3 regions of the Stenotrophomonas sp. YJH_SMC_135 genome follow, and region 3 is predicted to be linked to each of the others. Evidence: predicted binding sites of a transcription regulator. Region 3 holds the regulator's gene; each other region holds the start of a gene.
What was found. Region 3 encodes HrcA, which represses chaperone genes, less so after heat shock. Its sites were predicted from a motif close to TTNGCACTCNNNNNNNNNGAGTGCNAA; they were not measured.
Positions count from the first base shown of each region.

Region 1: AC5P98_RS07675 (co-chaperone GroES) is a predicted target of HrcA. The motif match lies at 1,421-1,447, and genes of this name have one in related genera.
Region 2: rpoH (RNA polymerase sigma factor RpoH) is a predicted target of HrcA. The motif match lies at 993-1,019, and genes of this name have one in related genera.

Region 1 is NZ_JCAFVN010000002.1:246,998-249,263, forward strand. Features, by position in the region: gene AC5P98_RS07670 (endonuclease) at 1-1,182, opposite strand, end outside; gene AC5P98_RS07675 (co-chaperone GroES) at 1,494-1,781, shown strand; gene groL (chaperonin GroEL) at 1,863-2,266, shown strand, end outside.
Region 2 is NZ_JCAFVN010000002.1:210,488-212,753, reverse strand. Features, by position in the region: gene rpoH (RNA polymerase sigma factor RpoH) at 106-981, opposite strand; gene ung (uracil-DNA glycosylase) at 1,260-1,973, opposite strand; gene AC5P98_RS07485 (response regulator) at 1,970-2,266, opposite strand, start outside.
Region 3 is NZ_JCAFVN010000001.1:1,026,622-1,028,887, forward strand. Features, by position in the region: gene recN (DNA repair protein RecN) at 1-204, opposite strand, end outside; gene hrcA (heat-inducible transcriptional repressor HrcA) at 320-1,384, shown strand; gene grpE (nucleotide exchange factor GrpE) at 1,448-1,963, shown strand; gene dnaK (molecular chaperone DnaK) at 2,146-2,266, shown strand, end outside.

The DNA.
Region 1 (2,266 bases), on a different contig from region 3:
CTCGCGGTTGTACTTCAGGCCACTGCCACTGCCGGCGCGATCGGTCACCTTGGCGTAGCTGTGGTTGCGATATGCATCGAGGATCCTGCCGGAATTGTTCGGATCCTCGTCGGCGATTTCCAGAATGGTCCAGGTACTGGTGCCCGAGCCGCTGTAAGGGTAGGCGGTGTGGCCCTTGATGGTGGCATGCAGCGAGCAGCGCAGCTGGCTGGGGCTGCTGGTGTTGACCTTGGAGTAGTAGCCGGCCGGCACGCCCGGGTTGCCCGGGTCCGGATTGCCGCCGGTGCTGGCCACGGTGAAGGCGATGCGGCTGTCGGCGGCCGGGTGCGCGCCCTGCAGGTCGGTGATGCGCGCGGCGCGGATGTCGAAGCGGCAGGCCTCACCGGCCACCAGCGCAGTGTTGGTGGACAGCTTCACGCTGCGGCCGCTGGCCGGGAAGGTCAACGGCACGCTGCCGGAGGTGCCGCAGCTCAGGGCGAAGGCGCCACTGGCCAGGTTCACCGTCTCGCTGAACACCACTTCCAGGTCGGCGGCGGCCGGGAAGGTGCTGCTGCCCTGCGCCGGGGTGGTGGTGGAGACCGACGGCGGTGTGTTCGGGCCCGGCGTGCCGCCGCCACTGAAGGTCTGGCCGTTGTTGCAGCTGCCGAAGGTCTGCCTGGCCGACTCGGCCCAGGTGAAGTGGGTGTACTGGCTGCCGCTGCCGGTCAGCTGCAGCGAGGTGCCCGCGGCCGTGCTGTTGGTCTCGGCCACCGGGATGTTCTGGCTGGTCATGCCGGCGGCAGGGCCACCGGAGGCGGTGATGGCGCCCTCGTAGCTGAGGAACTGGACCACCTTGCCGCTGGCATCGACCAGGGCGATGCCGTCGTTGGGGCCGTTCTGGATGCCGTTGGTCGGGTAGTTGACCACGGCGATGGTCGCGCTGCCGCAGCCGGCGGCGGTGCCGGCCGGGACCGGGTTGTTGGCGTAGACCGCGGCCGCCGAAGGATTGCTGCCGTTGTAGAGGTAGAGGCGGTAGCCGGACAGGTCCTCGCCGGCGGTGGCGACCACTTCGATGGCTTCGCCGACGTCACCGGCGGCGGTGCTGTCGTCGTAGTGCAGTTCGTTGATGAAAACCTCGGCCTGGGCCGGCGCGGCGGCCAGTGCCAGCAGGCAGGCGGCGGCAAGCGGGGACAGCAATCGCATCGACTACTCCTTGTGATTGGGAATGCCTGACCGAGCCTAAGGCCGATCCAGTGACACTTTGTCGTAAATGAACGTCAGATATCTGACAGTGCGACGCTTGTCACCGAAATTGTCCAGGACCGACGCCTTGGCCGAGGCGCGCGGGCGGAAAAATTTTTTCATTCCGCCCTTGAAAGGGGGCGGCGGGGCTCCATCTCTGCCCTGCTCCCGACGTTGTCGGGTTTCTTCACGTGCGGTTCTGGCACTCGCCTGGGGTGAGTGCTAACATCGCCGGACTTTTTTAGACCAATCAATCACTTAAGAGGTCTCCTATGAGCATCAAGCCGCTGCACGACCGCGTTGTGGTCAAGCCGATCGAAGCCGACGAAATCTCCGCCGGTGGCATCGTCATCCCCGACTCGGCCAAGGAAAAGTCCACCAAGGGTGAGGTCGTGGCCGTCGGCCCGGGCAAGCCGCTGGACAACGGCAACGTGCGCGCGCCGTCGCTGAAGGTCGGCGACAAGGTCATCTACGGCCAGTACGCCGGCAGCTCGTACAAGAGCGAAGGCGTCGAATACAAGGTCCTGCGCGAAGACGACGTGCTCGCCGTCATCGGCTGAGCCCCGGCGCGACCTGTTTCAACCTGATCCCAAACTCCCAGCCGCCGGGCATCGTCCGGCGCTACCAATGAGGTAAATGCAATGGCTGCCAAGGATATTCGTTTCGGTGAAGACGCCCGTTCGCGCATGGTGCGCGGCGTCAACGTTCTCGCCAATGCCGTCAAGGCCACCCTGGGCCCGAAGGGCCGCAACGTCGTGCTGGAAAAGAGCTTCGGCGCGCCGACCATCACCAAGGACGGCGTCTCCGTCGCCAAGGAGATCGAACTGGCTGACAAGTTCGAGAACATGGGCGCGCAGATGGTGAAGGAAGTTGCTTCGCGCACCAACGACGATGCCGGCGACGGCACCACCACCGCCACCGTGCTGGCCCAGGCCCTGATCCGCGAAGGCGCCAAGGCCGTTGCCGCCGGCATGAACCCGATGGACCTCAAGCGCGGTATCGACAAGGCCGTCTCGGCCGCCGTCGCCGAGCTGAAGAACATCTC
Region 2 (2,266 bases), on a different contig from region 3:
CTCTACTGACATTGGTAGATCCACGCCATGCATGGATGAGAACGCCACCGAAAAGAAAAGGCCCGGCAATGCCGGGCCTTTTCATTGCTTCAACACCGTCCCGCCTTACGCGGTGAACAGCGCCTTCATCTTCTTCAGCGCGTTCGCTTCAACCTGGCGGATGCGCTCGGCCGACACGCCGTACTCGTCGGCCAGCTCCTGCAGCGTCACCTTGCTGTCGGCATCCAGCCAGCGGCGGCGGATGATGTCACGCGAACGCGCATCCAGTTCCGCCAGGCCTTCGCGCAGCAGCTGCATCTGGTTGTCTTCGCTGTCCTCGCGCTCGTAGGCCATCGACGGGTCTTCGTCATCGGCGACCAGGAACGCAGCCGGCGACGGCGGTGCGTGTTCGTTGTCCTCGTCGGTCGGCGCATCGAAACCGATATCGCGGCCGGACAGGCGCGACTCCATTTCCATGACCTCGCGCTCGGACACGTTCAGGTCCTTGGCCACCGCGCTCACTTCCGCCGCGTTCATCCAGCCCAGGCGCGTCTTCGACTTGCGCAGGTTGAAGAACAGCTTGCGCTGCGCCTTGGTGGTGGCGACCTTCACGATGCGCCAGTTCTTCAGGATGAACTCGTGCATCTCGGCACGGATCCAGTGCACCGCGAAGGAAACCAGGCGCACGCCCATGTCCGGGTCGAAGCGCTTGACCGCCTTCATCAGGCCGATGTTGCCTTCCTGGATCAGGTCGCCCAGGGCAAGGCCGTAGCCGTTGTAGCCGCGGGCCACGTGCACCACGAAGCGCAGGTGCGAATGCACCAGCTCGCGGGCAGCGTCCAGATCGTTGCCGTCGCGGAAGCGACGGGCCAGGTCCTGTTCGTCATCGACCGACAGCACCGGGATCTGGTGCACGGCACCGATGTAGGCGTCCAGCGAACCGAGCGCACTGGGAATCGGGAGATTGTTTGCCACAAGGGCAGTAGAGGTGTTCTGGCTCATAGGCACCCATCTTAGCAGTCCGGCAATTGGACTGCTAAAGGAGGAAAAAGTTCCAGCGTCCCATTGATGCAACACTGGTCCCAAACAGAGCCCTACCGTAGCGCGATTTGATGACAGTGGCGAGCACGCTTTTCGGGATTCACAATCCCTTGGAATTCAAGCAATTACCTGCCGTAAAGCGGCCGATTCCGGTCAAGCGGAGCTGAACGGGCCGTTCTGAAGGCCCATTCAGGCCCGGGAACGTTGCCCGCTGTTCAGGCCCAGCGGCCCGCCGGCCCTCAGAGTGCCGAGCGCGGCGGCAGCGACCAGTCGATCGGGGCCTGGCCGCGGCGCTGCAGGTACTCGTTGGCCATCGAGAAATGACGACAGCCGAGGAAGCCCCGATGGGCCGAAAGCGGCGACGGATGCGGCGACTTCAGCACGCGATGGCGGCGGGTGTCGATCACCTTGCCCTTCTGCTGCGCATAGGCGCCCCAGAGCATGAACACCAGCCCTTCGCGCTCGCGGTTGAGCACATCCACCACGTGGTCGGTGAAGCCTTCCCAGCCACGACCCTGGTGCGCACCGGCCTTGCCCTCTTCCACCGTCAGCACCGCATTGAGCAGCAGCACGCCACGCTGCGCCCACGGAATCAGGCAGCCGTGGTCCGGACGCGGGATACCGAGATCGCTCTCGATCTCCTTGTAGATGTTCAGCAGCGACGGCGGCACCGGCACGCCCGGCGGCACCGAGAAACTCAGGCCATGTGCCTGGCCGCGACCGTGGTACGGGTCCTGCCCGAGGATCACCACCTTCACCTGCTCGAACGGCGTGGCGTCGAACGCGGCGAAGATCTGCGGGCCGGGCGGGAACACCGCCGCGCCACTGGCCTTGCGCTGGCGCAGGAAGCTGGACAGCTCGCGCATCTGCGGCTGCAACAGGTAATCGCCGACATGCTGCTTCCAGCTCGGTTCCAGCTGGATCGTCGGGGTGTCGGCTACTTCATCCATCATCGCAACAGAGGTCCATCGTTCAATCGGGCCAGCCTCAGCTGGAACAGCACCTTGGTGACCAGCAGCCGTTCTTCGATCGGCTTGAGCACCAGGTCGTTGGCACCGGACTGCAGCAGCCCGGTCTGGTTGTGCGGGTTGCCATCGCCGGTCATCACCAGCACCGGCAGGCGGCGCTTGCCGTAGCCGAAATCCACGCGCACGCGCTGCACCACGTCGCGACCGCTCAGTTCGCCCTTCAGGGTGACGTCGGTCAGCACCAGGTCGATGCGGTGGCGACTGCGGCCCAGCGACTC
Region 3 (2,266 bases):
GAACTCGGCCGACAGCTCGGCGCGCGCGGCGCCGTGGCGGACCACGCCGCTGTCGGCGCGCAGGCCGGACAGGAAGCCCAGCGCGTCGACCATCAGTGACTTGCCGGCGCCGGTCTCGCCTGAAACCACGGTCATGCCTGGCCCGAACTCCAGTTCGGTGGCGCGGACGACGGCGAAATCCTTGATCGAAAGATGTCTGAGCATGGGTAAGGGGGTGTCAGCAGCCGCGCAACGCTAGCACGCGGGCGCGGGAGGTCCAATGACTTGCCAAGGTGATCCGCCGCCATTATCTAGTGTCCGTGTCTCACAGGTTGATTCCATGCACGGTTCTCCCGACCAGCTTGCCCCGCGTGCGCGCCATCTGCTGCGCACGCTGATCGCGCGTTACATCCAGGACGGTGAGCCGGTCGGCTCGCAGACGCTGGCGCGCGTGGCCGGGCTGGAGGTCAGTCCGGCCACCATCCGCAACATCCTGGGTGACCTGGAAGACCTCGGGCTGCTGGCTTCGCCGCACACCTCGGCCGGGCGCGTCCCGACCGCACATGGCTACCGGGTGTTCGTCGACAGCCTGCTGCAGATGCAGCCGCCGGGCGAAGGCGAGCTGGCCCGGCTGCGCCAGGAACTGGCCGGCGGCGGCAGCACCCAGGCCCTGCTTGGCAGCGCCTCGGAGCTGCTGTCGGCGATGAGCCACTTCGTCGGCGTGGTCAGCGCCCCGCGGCGCGAGCAGTTCGCGTTCCGCCAGATCGATTTCGTGGCGCTGGACGGGCGCCGGGTGCTGGCGATCCTGGTGTTCGCCGACAACGAGGTGCAGAACCGGGTCATCGAGACCCGCCAGGAGTTCGCGCCGGGCCAGCTGGAACAGGTCGCCAACTACCTCAACGCGCATTTCGCCGGCCTGCCGATGGCCGAGATCCGCACCCGCCTGCTGCTGGAACTGCGTGATGCCCGTTCGGAGCTGGAGCAGCTGCTGGCGCACAGCATCGAGCTGGCCGAGCAGGCCCTGCAGCCGGCGGCCGATGACATGCTGGTGGCCGGGCAGACCCGTCTGATGGGGGTGCAGGACCTGTCCGACCTGGAGCGCCTGCGCGAGCTGTTCGAGCTGTTCTCCAGCAAGCGCGAGATCCTGCAGCTGCTGGAGCGCACCATCCAGGCCCCGGGGGTGCGCATCTTCATCGGCGAGGAGACCGGGATGATGCCGTTGCAGGGGGTGTCGCTGGTCACCGCCCCCTATACCGCCAATGGCCAGGTGCTGGGCGTGCTGGGCGTGATCGGCCCCAAGCGGATGGCCTACGACCGGATGATCCCGCTGGTCCAGGCTACTGCCGATGTACTCGGCGCGGCGTTTTCGCCAGCCGGGCGCACTCCTGGAACATCCGACGCTTGAAACGCAGCATCCCGCCCACACTAGGGTGGGTGGAGGCGGAGACTGACCGCCAGGGACCCAGACATGAACCACGAACATCCAGATATCGAATCCCAGCAGACTGCCGCCGATGCGGCCGCCGCCGCCGGCGTCAACGACGAAGTGGAGCGCCTGCGCGCCGAGGTCGAGCAGATCAAGGCCGATGCGCTGCGTGAGCGCGCCGACCTCGAGAACCAGCGCAAGCGCGTTGCCCGTGACATCGAGCAGGCCCGCAAGTTCGCCAACGAGAAGCTGCTGGGCGAGCTGCTGCCGGTGTTCGACAGCCTGGATGCCGGCTTGAAGGCGGCCGGCGATGACCCGCATCCGCTGCGCGAGGGCCTGGAGCTGACCTACAAGCAGCTGCTGAAGGTTGCCGCCGACAACGGGCTGGTCCTGCTGGACCCGATCGGCCAGCCGTTCAACCCGGAACACCACCAGGCCATCAGCCAGGTGCCGGCCCCAGACGCCGCCCCGGGCAGCGTGGTGACCGTGTTCCAGAAGGGTTACCTGCTCAACGAGCGCCTGCTGCGGCCGGCGCTGGTGGTGGTGGCCGCCGACTGACCCCTCCAGGGCCGGAAGGCGGGAATGTCCCGTCACCCGGCCCGACGCTGAACGCGCCGGGCGACCGGAAACACAGCGTTCGGGAGATGGCTTGAATGTTCCACGAGCCTCCCCCACATCGTATTCATCCACCGGCCGAACGGCCGGACTGACCCCAACAAGCATCCTCAGGAGTCTCCCCCATGGGCAAGATCATTGGTATCGACCTCGGCACCACCAACTCGTGCGTGGCGATCATGGACGGCGGCAAGGCCCGCGTCATCGAGAATTCGGAAGGCGATCGCACCACCCCGTCGATCGTCG